2 regions of the Paraburkholderia sp. RL18-101-BIB-B genome follow, and region 1 is predicted to be linked to the other one. Evidence: riboswitches for the same ligand, from Rfam matches in the RefSeq annotation. Region 1 holds a riboswitch; the other holds the start of a gene.
The links. Region 1 has a riboswitch for glycine ahead of P0D73_RS22195 (D-amino acid dehydrogenase). Riboswitches for the same ligand answer to the same signal wherever they lie in the genome.
Positions count from the first base shown of each region.

Region 2: another riboswitch for glycine. It lies ahead of gcvT (glycine cleavage system aminomethyltransferase GcvT); the one in region 1 lies ahead of P0D73_RS22195 (D-amino acid dehydrogenase).

Region 1 is NZ_JARESV010000015.1:149,915-164,342, forward strand. It holds gene P0D73_RS22180 (phosphoketolase family protein) at 243-2,636, shown strand; gene P0D73_RS22185 (acetate/propionate family kinase) at 2,650-3,810, shown strand; gene P0D73_RS22190 (BON domain-containing protein) at 3,814-4,074, opposite strand; gene P0D73_RS22195 (D-amino acid dehydrogenase) at 4,196-5,407, opposite strand; glycine riboswitch at 5,592-5,685, opposite strand; gene P0D73_RS22200 (LysE family translocator) at 5,895-6,527, shown strand; gene P0D73_RS22205 (MFS transporter) at 6,558-7,787, opposite strand; gene P0D73_RS22210 (PaaI family thioesterase) at 8,071-8,466, shown strand; gene P0D73_RS22215 (GNAT family N-acetyltransferase) at 8,493-9,020, opposite strand; gene P0D73_RS22220 (helix-turn-helix domain-containing protein) at 9,029-9,601, opposite strand; gene P0D73_RS22225 (YceH family protein) at 9,972-10,676, shown strand; gene P0D73_RS22230 (class I SAM-dependent methyltransferase) at 10,688-11,416, shown strand; gene P0D73_RS22235 (SLATT domain-containing protein) at 11,426-11,944, opposite strand; gene P0D73_RS22240 (acyl-CoA dehydrogenase family protein) at 12,050-13,327, opposite strand; gene P0D73_RS22245 (ABC transporter permease) at 13,470-14,375, opposite strand; gene P0D73_RS22250 (ABC transporter permease) at 14,378-14,428, opposite strand, start outside.
Region 2 is NZ_JARESV010000006.1:93,089-107,516, reverse strand. It holds gene P0D73_RS12400 (UvrD-helicase domain-containing protein) at 1-2,079, opposite strand, end outside; gene P0D73_RS12395 (oxidoreductase) at 2,417-3,466, shown strand; gene P0D73_RS12390 (hypothetical protein) at 3,662-4,012, shown strand; glycine riboswitch at 4,162-4,262, shown strand; glycine riboswitch at 4,297-4,450, shown strand; gene gcvT (glycine cleavage system aminomethyltransferase GcvT) at 4,531-5,649, shown strand; gene gcvH (glycine cleavage system protein GcvH) at 5,714-6,094, shown strand; gene gcvP (aminomethyl-transferring glycine dehydrogenase) at 6,166-9,102, shown strand; gene P0D73_RS12370 (alginate lyase family protein) at 9,242-10,372, shown strand; gene P0D73_RS12365 (L-serine ammonia-lyase) at 10,402-11,790, shown strand; gene P0D73_RS12360 (thiamine pyrophosphate-binding protein) at 12,009-13,727, shown strand; gene P0D73_RS12355 (branched-chain amino acid ABC transporter substrate-binding protein) at 13,872-14,428, opposite strand, start outside.

The DNA.
Region 1 (14,428 bases):
CGCAGATGGATCAAGCTTTGGACGATTGCGTCGAACCATGCGGCCCGCTTCCTGTCACACTGACGATCACCAGACAAGGGCGCAAAGGCCCGCTGCCACGGGCCTTTGCCCTTACGCTTTCGTTGTGTCATCCGCATGACAGCATGGCCGGTACCGCTGATTTCTTTCGCGCCGGCCGCCTCACGAATCATCGTTGCCGCATCCGCCAACCTGCCTGACAGTCCTTTCCAAGGAGTGACACCATGGCTGAAGCAACCTCTCATCCCACGCCGCCGCAAACATTAGACGCCGACACGTTGCGCAACATGGACCGCTACTGGCGAGCCTGCAACTACCTGTCGGCCGGCATGATCTATCTGCGCGACAATCCGCTGCTGCGCGAACCACTGAAGCCCGAACACATCAAGAACCGCCTGCTGGGCCACTGGGGTTCGGACCCGGGGCAGAGTTTCCTGCTCGTGCATCTGAACCGGCTCATCAAAAAGCTCGATCTGGACATGATCTACGTGGCCGGTCCCGGTCATGGCGCGCCGGCCACGCTGGCTCATTGCTATCTGGAAGGGCACTACTCGGAAATCTACCCCGACCGCAGCGAAGACGAAGCCGGCATGCAGCGCTTTTTCCGGCAGTTTTCGTTTCCCGGCGGCATCGGTTCGCATTGCACACCCGAGACGCCCGGCTCGATTCACGAAGGCGGCGAACTCGGCTATAGCCTCTCGCACGGCTACGGCGCCGCGTTCGACAATCCCGATCTGATCGTCGCCGTGATGATCGGCGATGGCGAAGCGGAAACCGGCCCGCTCGCCACCTCCTGGCACTCGAACAAATTCCTCAATCCGATCCGCGACGGCGCGGTGTTGCCGGTGCTGCATCTGAACGGCTACAAGATCGCCAATCCGACCATTCTCGCGCGCATTCCCCGCGAGGAACTCGAAGCTTTGCTGACCGGCTACGGCCACAAACCGTATTTCGTCGAAGGCGACGATCCCGCCGTCATGCATCAGCAGATGGCCGTAACGCTCGAACAGTGCATCGGCGAAATCCGCGCGATCCAGCAGCGTGCGCGTGAAAGCAACGACGCGTCGCGGCCGCGCTGGCCGATGATCGTGCTGCGTTCGCCCAAAGGCTGGACTGGCCCGAAGGAAGTCGACGGACACAAGGTGGAAGGTTCGTGGCGCGCGCATCAGGTGCCCGTGCTCGATCCGGTGACCAACGGCAAGAGCCTGAAGCTGGTGGAAAGCTGGCTGCGCAGTTACGAGCCCGAGACGCTGTTCGACGAAGCAGGGCGCCTCGTGAAAGAACTGCGCGAACTCGCGCCCGTGGGCGCGCGCCGCATCAGCGCCAATCCGCATGCAAACGGCGGCTTGCTCTGCAAGACACTCGACATGCCGCCGTTTCGCGATTATGCGGTGGCGGTCAAAAAGCCGGGCGGCTCGTACACGTCGCCGACCGAGGTGCTCGGCAAGTTCCTGCGCGACGTGATGCGCAACAACATGACGAACTTCCGCGTGTTCGGCCCCGACGAGACCGCGAGCAACAAACTGACCGCGATCTATGAAGCGTCGGAAAAAACCTGGCTCGCGCAAACCGAGCCGAGCGACGCAGACGGCGGCGACCTCGCGGTAGACGGCCGCGTGATGGAAATGCTCAGCGAACACACGCTCGAAGGCTGGTTCGAAGGCTATGTGCTGACCGGCCGCCACGGTTTGTTCGCCACGTATGAAGCCTTCGTCCACGTGATCGACTCCATGTTCAACCAGCACGCCAAGTGGCTGGAGAAAGCCAAGCGCGATCTCGGCTGGCGGCAGCCGGTGCCATCGATCAATCTGCTGATCACGTCGCTCGTGTGGCGTCAGGATCACAACGGCTTCACGCACCAGGACCCCGGCTTTCTCGATGTCGTCACGAATAAAAGCCCGGACGTGGTGCGTATTTATCTGCCGCCGGACGCGAACTGCCTGTTGAGCGTCGCCGATCATTGCCTGCGTTCGCGCGACTACGTCAACGTGATCGTCGCCGACAAGCAGCCGCACCTGCAGTATCTCGACATGGACTCGGCGGTCACGCATTGCACCAAGGGCATCGGCATCTGGGACTGGGCGTCGACGGATCAGGGCGTCGAGCCGGATGTGGTGATGGCCTGCGCGGGCGACATCGCGACCATGGAGGCGCTCGCCGCCGTGCAGATTCTGAAGGAGCAGTTCGCCGACCTGAAGATCCGCTTTGTCAACGTGGTCGATCTGTTCCGCCTGATGCCCGAGCATGCGCATCCGCACGGTTTGTCCAACCGCGATTTCGATTCGCTGTTCACCGCGACCAAGCCGGTGATTTTCAACTTCCACTCGTATGCGTCGCTGGTTCACAAGCTGACCTATAACCGCACGAATCACGACAACCTGCATGTGCACGGCTATCACGAGAAGGGCAACATCAACACGCCGCTCGAACTGGCGATCATCAACCAGGTCGACCGCTTTTCGCTGGCGATCGACGTGATCGACCGCGTGCCGAAGCTGCGCGGTGTCGGCGACCATGCGAAGGAATGGTTGCGTGGCCAGATCATCGAACATCTGGCTTATGCACATTCCGAAGGCATCGATAAGGAAGAAATCCGCAACTGGACGTGGAAAGGCTGAGCGAGGCATGACCATGCACACTGAAAACAGCGCTGACGATCGAACGATTCTGGTGTTGAACAGCGGTTCGTCGTCGCTGAAGTTCGGGCTGTTCAAGCACGCGGGCGATGACGAATCCCTGTTGCTGGAAGGCAGTGCGGAAGGCATCGGGCGTGACGACGGCAGTTTGCGGATCAAGGCGCCCGACGGCCGGGTGCTGGTGCAGCAGGAGCGCGTACTCGAATCGCAGATCGATGCGTTGCAAAAGCTCGCCCATGTGCTCACGGAGCAGCACCATGCGCGGCCTTCGGCAGTGGGGCATCGGGTGGTGCATGGCGGACCCCATCTGCGCGCGCATCAGCGCATTACCGCCGACGTGCGCCGTCAATTGCATGATGCCGTGCACTTCGCGCCGCTGCATATTCCGCCTGCGCTTGCGTTGATCGACGAGGCCGAGAAGATTTTCGACGACGCGCCGCATTTCGCCTGTTTCGACACGGCGTTTCACGCGACACTGCCGCCGCGCGCGGCACACCTTGCGTTGCCGCGCCGCTATGCGGAAGCCGGTGTGATGCGCTATGGCTTTCACGGTCTCTCGTACGAATCGCTGGTGACGCGGCTCGGCGCCGACTTGCCGGCGCGCGCCGTGTTCGCGCATCTCGGCAACGGTTCGAGCGTGTGCGCGTTGCGCGACGGCCAATCGATCGATACGTCGATGGGTTTGACGCCGACCGGCGGCGTGCCGATGGGCACACGCAGCGGCGATCTCGACCCAGGCGTGCTGCTGTATCTGATGCGCGTGGAGAAGCTCGACGCCGGCGCATTGGAGACGCTGCTGAATCGCCAGAGCGGCCTCGCCGGTTACGCGGATGGCGAAAGCGATATGCAAGCTCTGGAAAAACGCGCAGCAGCGGGCGATGCCAATGCGTCACTCGCGCTCGATGCGTTCGCGACCGCCGTGCGCAAGACGATCGGCGGCTATGCGGCGTTGCTGGGCGGAATCGATTTGCTGGTGTTTACCGGCGGCATCGGCGAGCACAGCGGAGAGATTCGCAGGCGCGTGTGCGACGGGCTGGCTTTCATGGGGCTAACGGAAAGCGATCCGGCGGGCAAGGTGAGGGCGATTCACACCGAAGAGGAAAAGCAGATCGCGCGGCATTGCCGCATGCTGCTGCGGCAAACGCAGACCGGCTGACCTTCACCTTGCCTTGACGACGGTGTGATCCGACACGCCCGTTACGCCGAACAGGCGTGTCACGTCTTCGAGCGCCGCGGTGCGTTGCTGATCGCGTTGCAGTTCGCCGCGCAGCGTAATGCGGCCGCGCGAGACGTGGACTTTCACGGCGTGTTCGGGGACCGCGGCGTCCCAGGCGAGACGCCGGGTCGCCTCCGCGGCGATCTGCGCGTCGCTCAGGCGTGCGCTGTCTGCCTTGTGGTTCGCTGCACGGGTGTAGGGCATGGAGTTCTCCGCGGCACTGATGCGTATGGGGAGAACACTAGCAGAAGTGGCGAATTTTGCATTCGGCGGCGGCAGTGGTGACATCGCGCTACCGCCGCCTGCAAAACCCTGTCAGCAAGCGCTACTGAATCGCGCCCGCCAACACCTGCGCCGTCGCGGCCGACAACGTCCAGCCCAGATGTCCATGCCCGGTGTTGTAGAACACGCCGCGCCGTTTGCCGCGGCCCACCTTGGGCAACATGCTCGGCAGCACCGGCCGCAAGCCCGCCCACGGAATCACACGCGAGGTCGACACCTCGGGGAAATAACGCCGCGTCCAGTCCACCAGCGGCGCGATCCGGTCCGAACGGATATCGCGGTTGAAGCCGTTGATCTCCGCCGTGCCGGCCACGCGAAAACGATCCACGCCGAGCCGGCTCGTGACGATCTTCGCGCTGTCGTCGAGCAGGCTCACCCACGGCGCGCGCTGCTGGCCGAGTTCGTCTTCGAGACAGACGGTGATCGAATAGCCTTTGACAGGGTAGATGTTCACGTGATCGCCCAGCATCGACGCGAAATCGCGGCTCTTCACGCCCGCGCACACGACGATCCGCTCGAACGCGAACCGCTGCGACTCGCCTTCGAGGTCGACCGTCAGCGTAAAGCGGCCCTCGGCGGGCTGCTCGATCGACGTGATCTGCGCGTCGTAATGAAACTCGACGCCGTGCCGCACACACGCCTGAGCGAGGCCGCGCGTGAACTTGTGAATATCGCCGGTCGAATCGGACGGTGTGAAAAAGCCGCCGTAAAAATCGCCGTGCAGCGTGGGCTCGATGCCATGCAGCTCGCTCGCCGTCACCGGATTGCGGTCGAGCCCGCCTTCGCGCAGCAGTTCGTTCACCTTGCTCGCGGCGTCGAATTCCTTGCGGGTCTTGTAGATGTGCAGAATGCCGCGCCGCTCCAGATCGAAGTCGATGCCTTCGGTCTCGGCGATCGAAAACAGATGTTCGCGCGCGGCAATCGCGAGCCGCACGGTTTCAACCGTGTTCGTCCGGTAGTGTGGAATCTCGCGCAGGAATTCGCCCATCCACGAGTACTTGTGCCAGGTGGGCGTGGGGTTGAGCAGCAAGGGGGCGTCGCGCGTGAGCATCCAGCGCAGGCCTTTCATGACGGTGGCCGCGCTGTTCCAGACTTCGGCATTGCTGGCGGACAACTGGCCGCCGTTGGCGAACGAAGTCTCCATCGCCGCATAGCGATGGCGCTCGAAGACGGTAACGTGGTGGCCGCGCTGAGCGAGGGCGTGAGCGGTCGTGACGCCGGTAATGCCGGCGCCGATAATGGCGATTCGTGACATGACATGGTCCAGAGTAGTTGAGCATCACCGGTGTCGATTTCGTGTCGAAACCGGCGTCGATGCCCCATCTGTCCATGTACCTGAGAGTTTCTTCCCCGCGGCAGCCGGGCCCGATGCGAGCCGTGTGCGGGGAATCCCCTTCGGTGGGCGCACAGGGTAGTCCAGTGCGCCGCTCTCCAGATGTTCCTGCTGCGCGGTCCTTTTGCCTGAGAGTTTCCGGGGCGGTTGCTCCGTCGGCGTCGTCACGAACGTCTGACGATCTCTCCCGCGCTGCATTGCAGAACGGCTCGACAATACCGTTCAAAAAATTTCACCGCAAGTCTTTCCTGCGATGCACTGCGCAAGCGGCGGTCTGAAACTGCTTGAGTGGAGATGAAGGCGGGGCATGCGTCGCTACGAATTTTCGGGCCCGTATATCGCGCCGGAATGGCCGGCATCGGCTATATTTGGCGGCACCGCCCAACCTTCATTTGCAGAGGAGAATGACGTGCCCGCTTTCCCAACGCTGCTCGCCTTCGGTCTGGTCTCGCTCGGCATGGTGCTCACGCCGGGGCCGAACATGATCTATCTGATCTCGCGATCGCTCTGCCAGGGGCGGCGCGCAGGCCTCGTTTCGCTCGGTGGTGTCGCGCTCGGCTACGTGTTCTACATGTTCTGCGCCGCGTTCGGCATCACGGCGCTGCTGTTGACGGTGCCGTACGCGTACGACGCGTTGCGCTTCGGCGGCGCGCTCTATCTGCTGTATCTGGCGTGGCAGGCGGTCAAGCCGGGCGGCCGTTCGCCGTTCCAGGTCCGCGATCTGCCGCACGACAGCCGCCGCAAGCTGTTCACAATGGGCCTCGTCACCAACCTCGCGAATCCGAAGATCGCGGTGATGTATCTGTCGCTGCTGCCGCAATTCATTTCGCCGGGGCACGGCAGCGTGCTTGCGCAGTCCATTGCGCTTGGCTGCGTGCAGATCGTCATCAGCGTGACGGTCAATGCGCTGATCGCGAGCATGGCGGGTTCGATCGCCGTGTTTCTCGCCGGCCGTCCGATGTGGCTGCTGATGCAGCGCTGGCTGATGGGCACCGTGCTCGCCGGACTCGCGGTACGCATCGCGTTCGATTCGCGTCGTTGATTCGCTTGAGACGCGCTATCCGTTGCCGGATCAGCCAGACCCGGCACCCGAGCCTCTGAACACCCAGCCGTTGAACAGCGCCCCGCAGAGCATCAACGCGCTGGTGATGAGGAACACCGCCTGCATGCCGAAATGCGCGCCGGCAAAGCCGCCCGCGAGCGGCCCCGCCACCTGGCCCGCGTAATTCGCCGAAGTCGCATAACCGAGAATGTAGCCGGCCGAGCGGTCGGGCACGTTGTGGCGGATCACGCTCGTGATCGACGGCAGCAGGCCGGCCAGCGCCAAGCCCATCAGAAAGCGCAGCGCCACCAGTTGCCAGCCGCTCGTGACGAACGCCTGCGGCACCAGCAAGGCCGCGCACACGGCGAGACACACCACGATCACCCTGGGCGCGCCGATGCGGTCGGCCAGACGCCCCACACGCGAAGCCGCCAGCACGCTGCCCAACGCCGACGCCGACATCACGAAGCCGGACACCAGCGTGACGTGCCTTGCGTCGTGCACCAGTTGGGCGACGTACACGGTGATGATCGGCTCGATCGACATGTTGGCGAACATCAGCAAGCCGGAGGTGAACAGCATTGCCAGCACCGGCCGCAGGTCGGGCACGCTGGCCCAGCCGGTCGCCGCGTCCGCTGCGTGCGCCTTGCCGCCCTTGCGCTCGACCGGTTGCTCCTTGACGAGCAGCGTGGTCGCGATGAACGCGCAGAAGATCATCGCGCCGGCAATGAAAAACGTGTTGCGGATACCGATCAGCGGCGGCAGCGCGCCGCCCACCAGCGGGCCGACGAGACTGCCCGCCATCACGCCCGAAGCCAGCGTGCCGAGCGCCCATCCGGTGCGTGAGCGCGGCGTCTGCGTGGCGATCATCACGGTCGCACCCGATGCATAGCCGCCGACGAGACCCGCCAGAAACCGCAGCCCCACCAGTTGCCAGACATTTTGCGCGAGCCCGAGCAAGGACATCACGATGGCCATGCCGAGGCTCGCGCGAATCAGGATCAGCTTGCGTCCGTAGCGGTCGGCCATGCGTCCCCACAGCGGCGACACCAGCGCGGCGGCGAGGAACGTCGCACCGAACGCGACGCCGGACCACTGCACGGCGGCCGCGGCCGAATGGACGCCGAGCTGTTGCACATAGAGCGGCAGGAAGGGCAGCAGCAACGTCATCGCGACGATGGTCGTGAACGAGCCGAACAGGCAGACATAGAGATTGCGCTGCCAGTGCGGCGCGCCGTCGGTGGAAGTGGCTGAACTCATCGAGGCAGGATGGGAGGCGGGCGAATGACGTCGGGCCGCGGGCGCGGCGAAAAACCGATTGTGCCTGAGAGCGGGCAATCGGGCCGGTGAAGCGGGCAGGGGCGCGGCCGATCAATGGGTCATCGAGCGATGCAGCGAGCGCAAGCCGAAAACAGTTAGCCGGCGCAGTCTGGTGCCGTCTCGGACAATTGCCGGTCGTGAATCCTGGTATGCTGACTGTTCATCATTGGCCGCGCACCACGCGCGCCCCCGCATTTCTTATCTCGAACACAAAGGTACGCCCATGTCCGACTTTCCCATCGACAATCCGTTTCTCGAATCGCTCGGCGTTCGTCTCACGCAATGGCGCGATGGCTACGCCGAACTGCTGATGCCGATCGATGCGAGCAAGCTCAATCGGCAGGGCGTGCTGCAAGGCGGCGCGATCGCGACGCTGCTCGATGCGGCGGCGGGCTACGCCGGACTCTTTGCGGCAAGCGGCGAGCCGGCACGGCATGCTTTCACGCTGTCGCTGACCACCAATTACCTCGACAAGGGACTCGGCGAATCGGTCACCGCGAAGGGTTTTCTGGAGCGCGCGGGCCGTTCGATTTTCTTCTCGCGCGGCGAGGCCTGGGTGGACGGCAAGCTGCTGATTGCCAGCGCGCAGGGCACGTTCAAGTATTCACGGACGACTTGAGCCGTAGCGACCAGTCTGCACGCTCGTCATAGCGCCTTGTACATGATGGTGGTCGCATCGTACTCGTGGCTATGCGTGCCGCGCGCATAGCCCGGGATCACGCCGGCCGTCCGATAACCCAGGCCGGTATAAAGCGGCTCGGCGTGGTCGCCGGTGCGGGTGTCGAGCGTGAGCAGGCTGCGCTGCAACCCATGCGCATGGCGTTCGAGTTCGGTCATCAGCGCCCTCGCGATGCCCTGACGGCGGAACGCGGGATGGACCAGCAGCTTGCGCACCTCGGCGCGATGCCGCTGATTCGGCATCGTGTCGTAGTCGAGTTGCACGGTGCCCGCGATCGTCTCCCCTTGACGCGCGACCAACAGCACCAGCCCGCCGGCACGCAGCGAAGACAGCACTTTGCCGTTCCAGAACGCTTCACTCTCGTCGACGGCACACGGCATGACGAAGCCGACGCTGGCGCCGTCATGCACACAGGCGCGCAGCAGTGCGCCGAGTTCGGGAAGATGGCGCACGAGGTCGTCGGCGGTGAATTGGGTGATGGTGGTCTTGCTCATGCTCTGGCTCACACGATGAAGAGAATGTAGCGGGCCGCGCTATGCGCGGGCGTCACGAAAGCGCTGGGCCCGAACAGTTGATAGCGCAGGCAGTCGCCCGGTTGCAGATCGTGGCTCTGGCCGTCGACGGTGATCTGCAACTGCCCTTCGAGCAGGATCAGATGATGTTCGAGACCGGGCCGCGGCGACGCGTCGTAGGTGATGCGCACGCCCGCGTCGAGTTCGCATTCCAGCGCTTCGCCGCTCAGCGCCTGCGCGGGCGGCGACACGGAGCGCCGCCGGAAGCCGATGCTGGCGTCGGTCCAGAGCGGCTGGGCGTCGCGCGGCACGAGCGGCGCAAAGTCTTCTTCGACCATATGCATGAGGCGCGACATCGGCAGGCCGTACGCGACGCAGAGCTTGCCGAGCACGCTCGCCGTCGGGCTCACGGCGGCGTTTTCGAGGCGTGACAGCGTCGCGCGGCTGACGCCGCTGAGTTTGGCGAGCTCGTCGAGCGACCAGTTGCGTTCGGCGCGCAGCGCACGTAGCCGCTGCGCGATGCGGCGGTCGATGGCGTTGTCGTCGGAGAGTGTGTTTTCCATATTAGGGAAATTATCTCTAATATGGAAAATCGTCAACAACGAAAAAATGCACGGGCCCGGCGGCTCCGCTTACGCGTGCCGGTTCATGCGCAGCGCCGACGTGTCGTAAAGGGACGAGCGAACGCGCTCGATCAACGCGCCTTTCACGCTTGCAGCGGGTGTGGCGACACGCTCGAGAGCATCCACAGATAACGCCCGCTCGACTCATGCCACCGGAGCTTCACGCGCGCCTTTCCGTAGCGGAGATTCATACACCTGCGCGGCCTGGGCCGTTTATCATAGTGCCCACAAACCAGAAAGCGCCGCCCGGCTGTGCAGCGGTAAAGCACATCATTTACGAGACCCGGCGGCTCATGCCGCGACATCATCTATGAACTCCACTCCCGACGCTTTTTCCCGTCCTTCGATCCGCGCGTTGACCTTGCTTGAAGGACGCGTGCTCGGCGTGCTCGTCGAAAAGCAGCACACGGTGCCGGACAGCTATCCGCTCTCGCTCAACGCGCTGACTTTAGGCTGCAACCAGAAAACCGGCCGCACGCCGGTGATGAACGCCACGGAAGCCGAGGTGCTGACCGCCGTCGACGGATTGAAACGGCTCAGCCTCGTGATGGAAGGCAGCAGCAGCCGCGTGCCGCGTTTCGAACACAACATGAATCGCGTGTTGGGGCTGCCGAGCCAGTCGGCGGCGTTGCTCACCACCTTGCTGCTGCGCGGTCCGCAAACCGCGGCCGAATTGCGCCTGAACAGCGCGCGTCTGCATGGCTTCGCGGATATCTCGTCGGTCGAGGCATTTCTCGACGAACTCGCGGCCAACGACCCGCCACGCGTCGTGAAACTTGCCCGCGTGCCGGGCGAGCGCGAAAACCGCTGGACGCATCTGCTGTGCGGTGAAGTGAGCGCAAGCGAGTTGGCGCAGCCGGGTGAGGAAGACGATTCGGTGCCGCTGTCCGCATTCGAAGCGGTCAAGGCCGAACAGAAGCGTCTCGCGGATGAAGTCAGCCGGCTGCAGGCCGTAGTCCGCCGCATGGCAGCGGAGTTGGGGATCGACGCCAGCGACCTCACCGCAGGCGAATAAAGCCGTCAACCATGACGCAAAACATTTACGACGATCCGGCCTTTTTCGAGAACTACAGCCAATTGGGCCGCTCGCAACAGGGGCTCGCCGGCGCGCCCGAATGGCCGGCTTTGCGCGCGCTGCTGCCGCCCATGCACGGCTTGCGGGTGGTCGATCTCGGCTGCGGCTATGGCTGGTTCTGCCGCTGGGCGCGTGAGGCGGGCGCAGTCTCGGTGCTCGGCGTCGACGTATCGGAGAAGATGCTCGAACGCGCCCGCGCGGGTTCGAGCGATGCGGCTCTCACGTATGCGCGCGCCGATCTCGAACAGCTCGACTTGTCGCCGGCAGCCTTCGATCTCGCGTATAGCTCGCTCGCGTTTCACTACATCGAAAATCTGCGCGGCTTGCTCGACCACGTGCATCGCGCGCTGGTGCCGGGCGGGCGGCTGGTGTTCTCGATTGAGCATCCGATCTTCATGGCGCCACAGCAGCCCGGCTGGTCAATCGACGCGAATGGCCGCAAACAGTGGCCGATCGACAGTTATCAACTGGAAGGCCCGCGCGTCAGCAACTGGCTGGCCGAGGGCGTCGTCAAGCAGCACCGCACCATCGGCACGCTGCTCAATCATCTGATCGGCGCGGGCTTCACGATTGCCCATGTCGACGAGTGGGGACCAACGGAGGCGGACCTCGCCGCGCGCCCCGAACTCGCGGAAGAACGCGAACGCCCGATGATAATGCTGGTGTCCGCCACGCGTTGAATTCACGCATTAGTTGTCGCGGTTGCGCTGCCGATCCGCGGACAGCGTCCGCTGCGTGCGATAGAAAACGCGCGGCGGCACGTTAGGCGAATCTTCGGCGAGCCGGTCGAGCTCGTCGCGGATCGCGGTGAGGTAGTGGCCGTCACGCGCATCGGCATCGCCCGCGAAAATCGCTTCGAGCCTGCGGCGCACCGCGCCATAGCGCGCGCCGGCCGCACGATGCTTTTCGGCGCGCTCCGCGTAGCGCAGGAACGTTTGCAGCGCGGCCGAGACCGCGGCCGTCACGCTCACGAAGCCGATGAAAATCCTGAGTCCCGGCGAAACCGCGGACAAATTCAGCGATGCGAACACCGCCGTGCCGACGAAAGCGGTGAGGGCGGTCACCAGCCAGCCGACCTGGCGGTCGCGCGCCGACAGCAGGTCGGCCATGTCGTAATGGCTCATCTGGGATTCGCGCGCGCGCCGGATCCATTTCAGCAGAAGCTGGTTCTCGTCGACCGGCGGCTCGTAGGCAGGCAGATTCTTCATGTTGCTCGTCAGGGCTGTTCGGTTGCGCAAGCTTAGCGCATGCATCTGACGATACTGTGCCACATGAAGCCGGCGACCCGCGTTCCGGTCGCGCGATGATGGTCTTTATGCCGGTGCCGCGGCCAGTTCCGTCGCCGATGCCGCTTGCCGCGCCACACCGAAGCGCTCGCTATGCGCCTTGCCGTTCAGGTAAAAATCACCGATCGCGGCCTCGCGAATGATCACGGGATTGTGCGACGCCAGCACGCGAGCATTGCGCCAGTAGCGATCGAAGCGACGCGCCTCGCTGGTCGCTGACGCCCCGCCCACTTCGAACAGTAGCGTTGCGGCTTGGAGCGTCTGCTCGATGGCGATCTGTTGCGCCTGGAAGGTCTGGATGTCCAGGTTGATGTATGTCTGTTCGCTGGTGCGGCCTTCCTGTCGCGCGACCGAGACATCGTCGATGGCGCGCGCGAGCGACGCGCTGATGCTCTGCGTCGAGTAAGCCAGGCTCGCGAGACGGCCGACCACGCGATGCACGAGCGGATTGTCACGCGGACTCGATTCGCCCGGAACACCGAACGTGCGGGTCTTGGCTTGCGTGAACGCGACCGCATCGCGCAACGCCGCGCGGCTGATCCCCGCGAGATTCGCGACATGCAGCGCCTGGTAGTAAGCCGTGAGCAGGCTGTTGCGACGCGGCTCGGAGGCGTTATAGCGACGGTAGAGGTTGTCGTGCGAAACCGGCACATGCGTGAAGCGCGCCGTGCCGCTACCCGTAAGCCGTTGCCCGAAACCATCCCAATCGTCGATGCGTTCGAGGCCCGGCGTGTCGGCTTTGACGAGCACACGCACGTCGCTCTGGCCGTCGTGCGCGGTGACATCCACCCAGTCCGCGTAGAGCGTGCCTGTGGTGTAGTACTTCTCGCCGTCCAGATGCCATGCGCTGTTGGTTTGCGTGAGACGCACGCTGTTGTTGGTGACGCTGGTGCGCTCGGACACCGCGCCACCGACGATCTGACCTTGCGCAATCCGCGTGAGCCAGCGGTCGCGCAGCGATTCGTCGTCTTGTTCCAGCAGCGACTCGATAAAGCCACCATGCACGCGCAGGATTTGCGGCAGATTCGAATCCGCCTCGCCCAGGCGCGTCACCAGCGCGAAGAACTGCGCGAGCGAGATGCCTTCACCGCCGTATTGCCTCGGCACGCGCAGTTTGGTGTAGCCCGCTTCGCGCAGCCACTCGACGGGCGCATAAGCGAGTTCGCGATGCTGCTCGCGTTCGACTGCGCCCTCGGCGATACGCGCGAAAACCGGCGCGAAGCGACGGGTCAGCGGGTCGTCGCCGAAAAGTTGCGCGGCGTCGGCGATGCTGTGATCGGGATTCGTTGATTGAACTGGGGACATGGGTTCTCCGAAACGGGGTGCGCGTGAGGCGCAATCAGAGAACGGTAAGGGACGCGGCAGGGTGCTAGCAACCAAGTATTTGGCCGATTCTTAGCAGCAGGAGTGAAATGGTCCAGGCGCTTGCCACGGCAAGGCGCGCGGCTTATTTCAATCCTGCCACTGCGCGCCTGCGCGCCAGCAATCGCACGGCAAGCAGACACACGCCCATCACGGTCAACGACAACACCGTCGTCATGGTGCCCAGCGCGTAGATCACCGGCGTGGTCACCGACGTGGTGAGGCCCTGCAACTCCAGCGGCAAAGTGTTCTGATCGCCGATCGCCTGGGAAGTGCGGGCAATCTCGTCCCATGAGAGCGTGAAGCCGAACATGGCGACGCCCACTACCGACGGACCGATGATAGGCAGCACCACGTGCCGGAAACTCTGCCACGGCGTTGCGCCCAGATCGCGCGATGCTTCTTCGTAAGCCGGATTGAAGCGGTTGAACACCGCGAACATGACCAGCAAACCGAACGGCAGCGTCCATGTCAGATGTGCGCCGAGTGCGGACGTGAAGAGGCCCATCGAAGTGGTGTAACTGTCAGCGAAAGACTGATAACCCCACGCGGAGGCGAAGTACTTCACGCCGTTATCCAGCAGACGGAACGTCAGGCCGATGCCGAGCGAAACGATAATGGACGGCATGATCAGACTGGCCACGGAGACATACAACACCGCTGTATCGCCGCGAAATTTTCGGCGAAACGCGAGGCCCGCCGCGACGGAAAACAGCACCGTCAGCACCGTGACGGTCAACGCGAGCCGCACGGAACGCCCGAACGCGCCCCAGATGTCGACATCGCCCACACCGTCGCGCAGCATCGCGAACCAGTGCAGCGACACACCTCGCATCGGAAACGTGAGGCCGCCCTCGGGGCCCTGAAACGACAGAATGAAAATGGTGATCACCGGTCCGTACAGAAACAGCACGAACAGGCCGAACAGCAGCGCGAGCCAGTAGAAACTCGCCGGACGGCGCTCCCGATGTTTGACGCGAATGGCCTGCATCTTCATAGCTCCTTGCGAATGTCGACGACCCGCGTCAAACCCCACACGATCAT
Region 2 (14,428 bases), on a different contig from region 1:
CAACAGCGCCTTCAAACTCGCGAGCCGGTCTTTCGGCGACATCGGCGCTTCTTCGGGCGTCGGCGGCGGGGCATCGTCGAGCAGCATTTCGGGGATGAAGCGCGACGGCTCGCACACCACCGTTTCACGCGCGCGCTTGCGCTTCTTGCACCAGTTCAGATGCAGGCTGCGTTGTGCACGCGTGATCGCCACGTACATCAGCCGGCGTTCTTCTTCGATGCGCGCGTCGTCGATCGGCTCGTCGTCCGGACCGCCGCGATGCGGCATGATGCCTTCCTCGACGCCCACCAGAAACACGTGCGGATACTCCAGGCCCTTCGACGCATGCACCGTCGAAAGCCGCACCGCGTCGGGATCTTCCTCGCGGCCTTCGAGCATCGACATCAGCGCCACGGTCTGGATCAGGCCGAGCAGACTCTTGCCGGAGTCGCCGAGACCGTCGGCGGTGTCGTAGCCGGTGGCTTCGTCGTTCGCCGCGCCCGCGGGCTCAGCCTTGGTGCCTTTGCGCTTGAGCCACTCCATGAACTCCAGCACGTTTTGCCACTTGGCCTGCGCCTGGCGTTCGTCGAACGCATCGTACAGATAAGCCTCGTAGTGGATCGCATCCATCAGTTCGTCGAGCAGCGTGCCGGCGGCATCCTTCTCGGCACGATCGGTGAGGCGCTGCATGAAGTCGCAGAACACGCGCATGGGTTCGATCTGCCGTGGCGACAGACGCGCCTCGATGCCGCCCATGTACACGGCCTCGAATAGCGACACCTTGGCCTGGCCCGCGAACGAGCCGAGCGCCTCGAGCGTCGTATTGCCGACGCCGCGCCGCGGCGTGGTGATCGCGCGGATGAACGCGGGGTCGTCGTTCGCGTTGGCGATCAAGCGCAGATAAGCGCAGATGTCCTTGATCTCGGCTTTGTCGAAGAACGATTGGCCGCCGGACAGCACATACGGAATCCGTTCACGCCGCAACACCTGCTCGAAAATGCGCGCCTGGAAGTTGCCGCGATACAGGATCGCGTAGTCGCGGAAATTCGCGCGCCGCTCGAACTTGTGTGCCGACAGGCGAAACACCACGGACTCGGCCTCGTGCTCTTCGTCGTTGCACGGCGTGACGGTGATCGTGTCGCCCATGCCGTGTTCGGACCACAGCTTCTTTTCGAACAGCTTCGGATTGTTCGCGATCACGTTGTTCGCGGCGGTCAGAATGCGCACCGTCGAGCGATAGTTCTGCTCCAGCTTGATCAGATGCAGCTTCGGAAAATCCTTGCTGAGCTGGCCGAGATTCTCGAGCGTCGCGCCGCGCCAGCCGTAGATCGCCTGATCGTCGTCGCCAACCGCTGTGAACGCCGCGCGCTTGCCGGCCAGCAGTTTCACCAGTTCGTACTGGCAGGCATTGGTGTCCTGATACTCGTCGATCAGCAGATAGCGCAATTTGTTCTGCCAGCGGTCGCGCACCTGCTCGTTCTTTTCGAAGAGTTCGGCGGGCAGACGGATCAGGTCGTCGAAATCGACCGCCTGATACGCATGCAGCGTCGCCACGTAATTGCGGTAGACGATCGCGGCCTGATGTTCGTCCTCGTTCGCGGCGATCGCGATCGCCTGCTCGGGCATGATCATGCCGTTCTTCCACAGCGAGATGATCGACTGGATCTTGCGGATAAAGCCCTTGTCCGTCGAACCGACCTGCTCCTGGATCATGCCGAAGCAGTCGTCCGAATCCATGATCGAGAACTGCGGCTTCAGGCCTACGTGCTCCGCTTCCTGTCGCAAAATCTGCACGCCGAGCGAGTGGAAAGTGCAGACCGTCAACTGATTGACGGGCACTTTGCGGCCTTCCTTGCCGGGCGTGGTCAGCGTCTTGCCTTCGAGCAGCTTGCCCACGCGCTCGCGCATTTCCAATGCGGCCTTGTTCGTGAACGTGACAGCGGCGATGTGACGTGGCTCGAAGCCCTTGGCCTCGATCAGGTGCGCGATCTTCTGCGTGATCACGCGCGTCTTGCCGCTGCCTGCGCCGGCGAGCACGAGACACGGACCGTCAAGATAACGGACCGCTTCATTTTGAGCGGGGTTCAGGCCTGCGGACATCGTCTGTGGATGGGTGATGCGGTTGAAAGCAGCGGTTGAGGGCGTAGCGGCGCGGCGACTGCCGGCCGAAGGCCCGGGGGCATGCTGCGCGGCCCCGGCGGCTGGAACGGGTGCCCTGCGCGGTGCGAGGGTGTTCCGGCCCGCTGCGGTTCGCGCGAGAGGAGCGATGTTAACACGGATGCATGCAACGGATGCCCGCCTCATAAAAGCAATATCCGATCAACATGCGCCGAGCCGACGACGCTGACGGTCCACCTTCAGGACATGCCACAATTGCGGTGTTGCGCGCCGTCGCCGCGGTGGCAAAGCGGCGCGCCGATTTTGCAGGAAGACAAGCATGTCCGCATCGCTGAAGATTGGATTGATGGGTTACGGTTTCGCCGGCGCGACCTTCCATGCGCCGGTGATCGAGCACTGCGGCCGCGCGAGCGTCGCGGCCATTGCCACGAGCCAACCCGAGCGCGCGCTCGCCGACTATCCGCATACAAAGGTGGTGGCCGACCTCGACGCGCTGCTGGCGCTCGAAGAAATCGACTGCATCGTGATCGCCACGCCGAACGATACGCACTTCGACCTGGCGCGCCGCACGCTGGAAGCGGGCAAGCACGTGGTGGTCGACAAACCGGTCACGCTGAACGCCGCCGACGCCCACACGCTGGCCAACATCGCGCTCGCCCGGAGCAAACTCTTCATACCGTTTCACAACCGTCGCTGGGACGGCGATTTTCTGACCGTGCGCGACCTGCTCGCGAGCGGCGAACTGGGACGGATCACGCAATACGAATCGCATTTCGACCGTTTCCGGCCTGAGGTGCGGCAGCGTTGGCGCGAAGAAGCGTCGCGCGGCGGCGGCTTGCTGCTGGACCTCGGGCCGCATCTGATCGACCAGACGCTGGCCCTGTTCGGCGCGCCGCAAACCGTGTCGGCCACCGTGCGCACCCATCGCGACGACGCCGGCGCACCCGACTACGTGCATATCCAGCTCGGCTACGGTGAGTTCGAAGTGGTGCTGCACGCCAGCGCGTTGACGGCACTGGTCGCGCCGCGCTTCACCATCCACGGCACGCGCGGCAGCTATATGAAATACGGCCTCGATACGCAGGAAGATCAGTTGAAGGCGGGTCTGCGGCCGGGCGACGAGGGTTTCGGCGCCGGCAATGCGGCCGGTGTGCTGCGCGTGCAGGAAGGCGATCAGGAGGTCGAGCGCGAGTTGCCGACGCGCAATGGCGACTACACCGGGTTCTACATCGCGGTGGCCGACGCCATCCAGCACGGCGTGAAATTCCCGGTCAGCGCGCAGGACGCCGTCGACGTAATGACGGTTATCGAGCTTGCGGCCCGCAGTTCGGAAGAAGGCGTCCGGCTGCCGTTTGAGCGGATTCGCTGACGGTTTGGCCTGCACGTCGAAATGGCTTGTGTACCTAAAACAGCACTCGCCGCCCACGCCGCGCGGGCCAAACCCTGACAAGCCCGAAAGGAACATAACGTTACAAATAAGGCCGCGCTGCCGGTCAGCGCGGCCCGGCAGTCATCCGTTGCTACCGGGTAGCACCACACAACGACAATGACTTCCGGAGAGTTCATGCCCCGTACTATCCGCGCGCTCGCCGCGTGCGCCTTGCTCAGTTCCCTCGCCGCCTGTGTGGTGGCGCCTCAACCCCAGCCGGCGCCTCGTCCCAACCCGCAACAGATCGCGGATCAGCGCCTGCGCCAGGTCGACGGCCGCATCGACAATCTCAGCCGCCGGATCGACAACCGCGTGAATCAGGGCTATTACCCGCCGCCCCAAGGCGGCGCGCTGCATCATCGCCTCGACGTGATCCGTCAGGAAGCGCACGACATGGCCGCGCAACATGGCGGCGGCCTCTCCAGCGACGAACAGCGCGTGCTGAATCAGGAACTGGACAACGCGGCGCACGCCATCGGCGAATAGTCGCGCCACGCGTCAGGTCAGGCACCAAAAGCGGCACGAGCGCGGCATCACGTCCCGCGCTTTTTTTGACAGGCGCGAGAGCGGTGCGTCAACCGCCGCGCCGCTCGCGGGCCTTTATTTGACAAGCCCCCGGCCCTCGCGTACATTCGCCGCACGCGTCGGGAGAGCGCGCTGGCCGCTGAAAATCGCAGGCCGCGCCGCCGAAGGGGCACACCCGCAAACTCTCAGGCAAAAGGACCGACCGCGTCGAAAAACCCGCGTCCAGGCAACATCGAGGCACTCGTTTTTCGCACTCTGGAGAGCGGCAGTAGCCGTCTGCATCGTTTAATCGAGCAGATTCTGGCAAGCTGCCCACCGAAGGGGCGCGCGTTTCACCGCGGCACGTCAATGTGATCACGGTGGCGCAATCTCTCAGGTATCGAGGACAGAGGGGTCATGCAGGACCACGCTCGCAGCCAGAAGGCCGCGAGGCGTAGCGCCGCATGGCCTTTTTTGTTTCGCGAGATGCCCGAGGCCCCATGACCGAACTCAAACACACCCCGCTTCACGCCACCCACCGTGCGCTCAATGCCCGCATGGTCGATTTCGGCGGCTGGGACATGCCTGTCAATTACGGCTCGCAAATCGACGAACACCGCGCCGTGCGCACCGACGCTGGCATGTTCGACGTCTCGCACATGTGCGTCGTCGATTTCACCGGCGAGCGCGTGCGCGCCTTCTTCGAATACGCGCTGGCGAACAATGTCGCCAAACTGCAAACGCTCGGCCGCGCACTGTACTCCTGCCTGCTGAACCCGGACGGCGGCGTGATCGACGATCTGATTGTCTATTACTTCGGCGAAGATCACTTCCGCGTGGTCGTGAACGCTGGCACCGCTGATAAAGACATCGCCTGGTTCGGCCAGCTCAACGCCGAAGGCGGCTTCGGCCTGACCATCACGCCGCGTCGCGACTTTGCGATCGTCGCCGTGCAAGGCCCGAACGCACGCGAAAAAGTCTGGCAAACCGTGCCGGCCGCGCGCGCCGCCACGGAAGCCTTGAAGCCCTTCAACGCCACTCGCATCGAAAACACGCCGTTCGGCGAATTGACCGTCGCCCGCACCGGCTACACCGGCGAAGACGGCTTCGAAATCATCGTGCCGGCGGATCACGTCGAAGCGCTGTGGAACGCATTGCAAGCCCAAGACGTGCGCCCGGCCGGTCTCGGCGCGCGCGACACGCTGCGCCTCGAAGCCGGCATGAACCTGTACGGCCAGGATATGGACGACAACGTCTCGCCGCTCGACGCCGGCCTCGCCTGGACCGTCGACCTCACCTCGCCGCGCGACTTCGTCGGCAAAGGCAAGCTGGAAGCGGACGGTTCGCAGGCCGCGTTCGTCGGCCTGATTCTGCTGAAGGACAACGGCAAGGCGGCAGGCGTGCTGCGTGCTCATCAGAAAGTCGTCACGCCGCAGGGCGAAGGCGAAATCACCAGCGGCACGTTTTCCCCGACCATGCAGGAATCGATCGCCTTCGCGCGCGTGCCGAAGGGCGTGCAGCCAGGCGACACCGTGCACGTTCAGATTCGTGACAAAAACGTTCCTGCAAGCGTGGTAAAACTGCCGTTCGTGCGCAATGGCAAAGTGCTTGCGGTTTAAGCAACCGGCGCGTTCGTCCACTTTTTTCAAGTCACTACCGAATCACACCGCATAGGAGCATCCGATGAGCATCCCGGCCGATCTGAAATACACCGAATCGCACGAATGGGTCCGCACCGAAGCGGACGGCACGCTGACGGTCGGCATCACCGACCACGCGCAGGAAGCGCTCGGCGACATCGTCTTCTTCGAAGTCCAGGAACTGGGCAAGACCGTCACGGCAGGCGACACCGTCGCCGTCATCGAATCGGTGAAAGCCGCTTCCGATATCTACGCGCCGGTTTCGGGCGAAATCATCGAAGCGAACACCGCCGTGGCCGACACGCCTGATTCGGTCAACAGCACGCCGTACGAAAGCTGGCTCTTCAAGATCAAGCCGGCTGCGGACGCCACGCAGGACCGTCTGATCGACGCCGACGCGTACACCAAGTCAATCGGCGCCTGATTCACCTTTACGTTTAACCCGACAGGTGCGGTGTCCTTTTCGAACGGACAGCCGCACCGCCAGGAACACCCATGAAGCTCGAACACCCGGATCGTCTGATGAACCGCACTCCTCTCTCGCTCGCCGCGCTCGAAGTGCATGACGCCTTCGCCGAACGGCACATCGGCCCGGACGCGGCCGACCAGCACGCGATGCTCGAAGCCCTCGGCTTCGCGTCGCGCGCCGCGCTGATCGACGCCGTCATTCCGAAGACGATCCGCCGCACCGAAACGCTGCCGCTCGGCCCCTTCGCGCAACCGAAGAGCGAAGCGGAAGCGCTCGCCGCGCTGCGCGAACTCGCGGACAAGAACCAGGTGTTCCGCTCGTACATCGGGCAGGGCTATTACAACGCGCACACGCCGACGGTGATTCTGCGCAACGTGCTGGAAAATCCGGCGTGGTACACCGCGTACACGCCGTATCAGCCAGAAATTTCGCAGGGCCGTCTGGAAGCGCTGCTGAACTTCCAGCAGATGATCGTCGACCTGACGGGTCTGGCGATCTCGAATGCGTCGCTGCTCGACGAAGCCACGGCCGCGGCTGAAGCAATGACGCTGCTGCAACGCATCGGCAAGCCGAAGTCGAACGTGTTCTACGTGGCCGACGACGTGCTGCCGCAAACCATCGAAGTGGTGAAGACGCGCGCCACGCCGGTCGGCATCGAAGTGAAAGTGGGCCCGGCTGCGGAAGCGGCGAACGCGAATGCGTTCGGTGTGCTGCTGCAATACCCCGGCGTGAACGGCGACGTGCGCGACTACCGCGCGCTCACCGAAGCAATCCATGCAGCGGGCGGCCACGTGGTGGTCGCCGCCGACCTGCTCGCGCTGACCGTCCTCACGCCGCCGGGCGAATGGGGCGCGGACGTGGCCGTCGGTAACACGCAGCGCTTTGGCGTGCCGGTCGGCTTCGGCGGCCCGCATGCGGCATACCTCGCCGTGCGCGACGAATTCAAGCGTCAGATGCCGGGCCGTCTCGTCGGCGTGACCGTCGACGCGCAAGGCAACCCCGCATTGCGTCTCGCGCTGCAAACGCGTGAGCAACATATCCGCCGCGAAAAGGCCACCTCGAACGTGTGTACCGCGCAAGCGCTGCTCGCGATCATGGCCAGCATGTACGCCGTCTATCACGGCCCGCACGGTCTGAAGACGATCGCGCTGCGCGTGAACCGCATCGCCGCGTTGCTGGCGGAAGGCGCGAAGCAGCTCGGCTACACGCTCACCAACGAAACGTTCTTCGACACGCTCACGTTCGAATCCGGCGCGCGTACGCAAGCGCTGCACGACGCCGCGCAAGCGAAGCGCATCAATCTGCGCCGCGTGAGCGACACGCAAGTCGGCCTGTCGATTGACGAAACCACCACGCGCCGCGATCTGGCCGATCTGCTCGAAGTGTTCGCGCAAGCCGCGGGCGCGAAAGACGTGCCGCAAGTCGACACGCTCGACGAAAAGCTTGCCGCGTCGAACACGGCGTCGGTCCCCGCCGCGCTCGAACGCACCAGCGCGTACCTCACGCACCATGTGTTCAACCGTCACCATTCGGAAACGGAAATGCTGCGCTATGTGCGCAGCCTGTCGGACAAGGATCTTGCGCTCGACCGCTCGATGATTCCGCTCGGCTCGTGCACGATGAAGCTGAACGCGACCTCGGAAATGCTGCCGGTCACGTGGCCTGAATTCGGCCAGATCCATCCGTTCGCGCCGGCTGAGCAAACCGTCGGCTACCGCGAAATGATCGATCAGCTCGAAGAGATGCTGGTCGCGGCCACCGGTTACGCTGCCGTGTCGCTGCAGCCGAACGCCGGCTCGCAAGGCGAATACGCCGGCCTGTTGATCATTCACGCGTATCACGCGTCGCGCGGCGAAGCGCATCGCAATGTCTGCCTGATTCCTGCTTCGGCGCACGGCACGAACCCGGCGTCGGCGCAGATGGCCGGCATGCAGGTGGTCGTGGTGGCGTGCGACGCGCAAGGCAACGTCGATATCGAAGACCTGCAGAAGAAGGCCGATCAGCACGCCGACAAACTCGCGGCGATCATGATCACGTATCCGTCCACGCATGGCGTGTTCGAGCAGAACGTGCGTGAAATCTGCGAGATCGTGCACGCGCACGGCGGCCAGGTGTATGTGGACGGCGCGAACATGAACGCGATGGTCGGCCTGACCGCGCCGGGTCAGTTCGGCGGCGACGTCTCGCACCTGAACCTGCACAAGACCTTCTGTATTCCGCACGGCGGCGGCGGCCCGGGCGTCGGGCCGGTCGCGGTCGGCGCGCATCTCGCGCAGTTCTTGCCGAACCAGATTTCGTCGGGCTATGAACGCGCGCCGAACGGCATTGGCGCGGTGTCGGGCGCACCGTACGGTTCGGCGTCGATCCTGCCGATCTCGTGGATGTATATCGCGATGATGGGCGCGAAGAATCTCACCGCCGCGACCGAAACCGCGATCCTCAACGCGAACTACGTCGCGAAGAAACTCGCGCCGCATTATCCGGTGCTGTATTCGGGCCCGGGCGGACTGGTCGCGCACGAATGCATTCTCGATCTGCGTCCGATCAAGGAAACCAGCGGCATCACCGTGGACGACGTCGCCAAGCGTCTCGCCGACTACGGCTTCCACGCGCCGACAATGAGCTTCCCGGTGCCGGGCACGCTGATGGTCGAGCCGACCGAATCGGAATCGAAGGAAGAACTCGACCGTTTCATCGAAGCGATGATCGCGATCCGCGAGGAAATCCGCGCCGTCGAAGAAGGCCGCTCGGACCGCGAAGACAATCCGCTGAAGCACGCGCCGCACACGGCAGCGGTGGTCATCGCGAATGACTGGAAGCACGCGTATGCGCGCGAAACCGCGGCGTATCCGCTGCCCACGCTGATCGCGAAAAAGTACTGGCCACCGGTCGGCCGCGCGGACAACGTGTACGGCGACCGCAACCTGTTCTGCTCCTGCGTGCCGATCGCCGACTACGAGTAAGCTGGACAGTTATCGCGCATCGCCCGTTGCCTCGAAAAGAGGCGGCAGGGCGGTGCGTGGTTCTGCCCTCGGTTCTCTGTCGCTCCTGGCCGCAAACGGCTAACATCACACACCGAATCAGCCTAACGAGGAGTTTCGCATGGCGCGAAAGGTGCGATTGATGCAAAGCCGGACCGAAGCAACGCGAGCGCCGACATGGCGGCAAGCCTGCACGCTGCTGTTGGCTGGCGCAGCCGTGCTGCTGCCGCTGCGGCAAGCACAGGCCGCGATGAATTTTTGTGCGGCGCCCGCCCTGCAAACCAGCGAACGCACGAACGCCGATCCCGGCGTGAAAGCGCTGGTGAGCAATGTGCAGGCGCATCTGAACGATCAGCCGCATGCGCTGGCGAAACTGCACACCGAAGGCACGCTGCCGCACGAGGGCATTTACGACCAGAGCGTCGAAGCGGAGAAAGATCTCGATCTGTTGCGCGACGCCGCGCTCGCCTGGCGCGCCACCAGCGACGACCGCTATCTCAAGCTCGTCGACCGCTTGTTGTTTGCCTGGGTCACGACCTATCAACCGAGTTTCAATCCGATCGACGAAACCCGTTTTGAAGGACTGATTCTCGCGTACGACATGACGGCAAGTGCGTTGCCGGTGAAAACGCGCAATGCGTCGATGGCGTTCCTGACGAAACTCGCGAACGGCTACATCGGCCAAATCGACGCGCAACCTCGGCCGCTCAAAGGGACGTTCAAGAACAACTGGCAGAGTCATCGGATCAAACTGATTGCGATGGCCGCGTTCACGCTCGATAACCGCAAGATGATCAACGCGGCGCAGCGTCTGTTTGTCGAGCATATCGGCGACAACATCGAGCCAGATGGTTCGACAATCGATTTCAGCGAACGCGACGCGCTGCATTATGTCACCTACGATCTGCAGCCACTCGTGACGGCCGCGCTCGCCGCGCGCCGCCATAACCGTAACTGGCTGCCGGAAAAGGGCGCGGACGGCGCCTCGCTGCAAGCCGCGCTCAACTGGCTGGAGCCGTATGCGGCCGGCAGCAAGACGCATGAAGAATTCGTGCATTCGAGCGTTCCGTTCGATGCAAGACGTCGCGAGGCCGGCTTGCCCGGCTATTCGGGTCAGTGGGACCCGAAGAACGCGACGGAACTGTTTCACCTGGCGGCGCGCCTCGACGGGCGCTATACGCCGATCGCGCTGCAGCTAGCACCGACGCCGCCCGCGTGGCTCGCCGTGTGTTTGCCGCTGTCGGCGCGGTAAACCAACTCATCATCAGCAGGGAGCAGTAAATGGCAGTCAGCGTGTTCGACCTCTTCAAAATCGGCATTGGTCCGTCCAGTTCGCATACGGTCGGGCCGATGCGCGCGGCGCTGATGTTCGCACACGGGCTCGAACGCGATGGGCTGCTCGCTGCGACCGCATCGGTGAAAGTGGATCTGTACGGCTCGCTCGGCGCGACGGGCAAGGGGCACGGCACCGATCGCGGCGTCATGCTCGGCCTGATGGGCGATGCGCCCGACACTGTGGACCCGGACACGATCGTTGAACGGCTCGAAGCCGTGCGCCTGTCCCGCAAGCTGGCGCTGCTCGGCACGCACGAGGTGCCGTTCGTGCAGAAGGATCACATTTCGTTTTATCGTCAGGCGCTGCCCGAGCATCCGAATGGTCTGAAGTTGCGCGCGTTCGACGCGCAGGGCGAAACGTTGCGGGAATCGACCTATCTGTCGGTGGGTGGCGGCTTCGTGGTCACGGCTGGCGCGCCGAACACGAAGGTGCTGAGCGCCGTCGATCAACTGCCGCATTCGTTTCGCAGCGGCAACGAGTTGCTCGCGCTGTGCGAATCCACCGGCAAGAGCATCGCTCAACTGATGTGGGACAACGAGCGCGTCTGGCATACGGAAGAAGAGACGCGCGCGGGCTTGCTGAAGATCTGGGACGTGATGCAATCGTGTGTATCGCGGGGTTGCGGCATCAACAATCCGGACGCCGACGGTAACTTGCCCGGTCCGTTCCAGGTGAAGCGTCGCGCGCCGCAGTTGTATCGCGCGCTGTCGGGCAATCCTGAACTGGCGTTGCGCGATCCGCTGTCGATGATCGACTGGATCAATCTCTATGCGATCGCCGTCAACGAAGAAAACGCCGCCGGCGGACGCGTGGTGACAGCGCCGACCAACGGGGCGGCCGGCATCATCCCGGCCGTGCTGCATTACTACACGCGTTTCATGCCGGGCTCGAATCAGCAAGGCGTGATCGACTTCCTGATGACCGCCGCGGCGATCGGTATTCTGTACAAGCTGAACGCGTCGATTTCCGGCGCCGAAGTGGGTTGCCAGGGCGAAGTGGGCGTCGCGTGTTCGATGGCGGCGGGCGCGCTTGCTGCCGTCATGGGCGGCACGCCACGCCAGGTCGAGAACGCCGCGGAAATCGGTATGGAGCACAACCTTGGGCTGACGTGCGATCCGGTCGGCGGCATGGTGCAGATTCCGTGCATCGAACGCAATGCGATGGCATCGGTGAAGGCGGTCAATGCGGCGCGCATGGCTTTGCGCGGCGATGGCAGCCATTACGTGTCGCTCGATTCGGTGATCAAGACCATGCGCGAAACCGGCGCGGATATGAAGACCAAGTACAAGGAAACGTCGCGCGGCGGGTTGGCGGTGAATATCGTCGAGTGTTGAGTTGCGCGCTTTCCGGGCTTTACGATGAATGACGACGCGGGCTATAAGGCTCGCGTTTTTATTCGCGCGGCACGTGATGCGCGAGCACCAAGGTTGCGCTGCGCCGTGACAGCGCAGCCGCGCTCGGCGTAAGCTGTCGAAGCGCCGCATCGGCTAGCGTCCTGCCGACGGCGGCATCCTCACATCGCACTCATGCACTGCCTGGAGGCTTCACCGCAATGTCGCAGCCGAATGCTCCTGTTTCCGGTTCCGCCGCCGCTCAAACCACTGGCGCGCGTCTCGTCGTCGATGCTTTGCTCACGCACGGTGTCGAGCGTGTTTTCTGTGTGCCTGGCGAGAGTTTTCTTGCCGTGCTGGATTCGCTGCACGACGAGACCGAACGCATCCAGACCATTGTTTGCCGTCACGAAGCGGCCGCGGCGAATATGGCGGAGGCGGTCGGCAAATTGACCGGCCGGCCAGGCGTCGCACTCGTCACACGCGGACCGGGCGCCACGCATGCGTCGATCGGCGTGCACACCGCGTTTCAGGATTCCACGCCGATGATTCTGCTGATCGGCCAATGCGCGCGCGAGCATCTCGACCGCGAGGCATTCCAGGAGATCGACTATCGGCGCATGTTCGGCCAGATGGCGAAGTGGGTCGCACAAATCGACGATCCGAAGCGCATTCCCGAATATCTGAGCCATGCGTTTCACACGGCGACTTCCGGGCGTCCAGGGCCCGTGGTGTTGTCGTTGCCGGAAGACGTCTTGAGCGATGCATGCGAAGCCGTGGCCGGCGCGCCGGCGTATCAGCGCGTCGCGGCGTCACCGTCGGCGGCGCAGATCGAGAAGTTGCGCGTATTGCTCGAAGGCGCGCAACGGCCGATGGTGATTGCGGGCGGCAGCGGCTGGACGCCTGCTGCGTGCGCGGACTTTCGACGCTTCGTCGAAAACTGGCAACTGCCGGTTGGACTCGCGTTCCGCTTTCAGGACACACTCGACAACGAGCATCCGAACTATGCCGGCGACGTCGGCTTGGGTATCAATCCGGCGCTGGCGCAACGTATCCGCGACGCCGACGTGCTGCTCGCAATCGGACCGCGTTTGGGCGAAGCGACGACCAACGGCTACACACTGCTCGACATTCCGAAGACCAAACAAACGCTCGTGCATGTGCATCAAGGTGCGGAGGAATTGGGCCGCGTGTATGCGGCGGATCTGCCGATCGTTTCCGGCATGCCGGAGTTGGCAGCGCTGCTTGCGGAGTTGAAGCCTTCGTCCGATAAACTCGCCTGGTCTGGTGCTGCGAACGAGGCGCATCGAGCGTATCTCGAATGGCGCAAACCGCGTCGGATTCCCGGCGACGTGCAGATGGGCGAAGTGATCCAGCAGTTGCGCGCGCATCTACCGGACGACGCGATTCTCACCAACGGTGCGGGCAATTACGCGACGTGGCTGCATCGGCACTTTTCGTATCGCCACTACCGTTCGCAGCTTGCGCCGACGAGTGGTGCAATGGGCTACGGCGTGCCGGCGGCGATCGCGGCGAAGTCGATGTATCCGCAACGCGCTGTCGTTGCGCTGGCCGGCGACGGCTGCTTCATGATGGCCGCGCAAGAACTCGCGACGGCGATGCAATATGACCTGCATGTGCTGTTCATTGTGGTGAATAACGGTCACTTCGGCACGATCCGCATGCATCAGGAGCGGCATTATCCGAACCGCGTGCATGGCACCGGGCTCACTAATCCGGATTTCGCGGCGTTCGCGCGTTCGTTTGGCGCGCATGGTGAGACGGTGGAGCGGACTGAGGATTTTCTGCCTGCGCTAAAGCGTTCGATGGAGGCGAACTGCGCGGCGGTGATCGAGATTCGTATGCCGCAGGAAGCGAGCACGCCGGGTGCGACGTTGGAGCAGATTCGGGAGCAGGGGAGGAAGATGCGAGGGGAGTAGTTGCGTTGTCGTGCCATTCGGCGCGCGACGTCGCCAAGCACCAAACAAAAAGCCCTGCGTTCGAAAACCGCAGGGCCTTTTTTTGCATCGGCTGCCGCGTCAAACCATCACGCGGCAGCCGAGTGCTCTAGCAGGTAGAGCAGCTTACTTCCCACCCACGCTTTGCAGCGTCGTCCACTTGCCGTCGACAACCTTGTACAGCGTGATGCCGCCGTTCTTCAGGTCGCCCTTGCTGTCGTACGCGAGGTTCGACGCCGTCACTGCCGGCATCGAGGTCTTCGCGAGCACCGGCAGGTACTTGGCCGGATCGGTCGAGTTCGCCTTCTTCATTGCGTCGAACATGGCCATTGCGCCGTCATAAGCGTACGGCGAGTACGTTTGCACGTCTTCGTTGAAACGCTTCTTGTACTTCGCGACGTAGTCCTTGCCGCCCGGCATTTCTTCCAGCGGCAGGCCGGCGAGCGATGCCACCGTGCCGTTCGCCGCGTCACCCGCGATCTGGATGAACGTCGGCGTGTGGACCATTTCGCCGCCCATCAGCGGCGCCTTGATGCCCAGTGCCTTCATCTGCTTGACCATCGGTGCCGCTTGCGAATCCGCGCCGCCGTAGTAGATCAGATCCGGTTGCACCGACTTCAGCTTGGTCAGGATCGACTTGAAGTCGACGGCCTTGTCGTTGGTGTATTCACGATCGACGATCT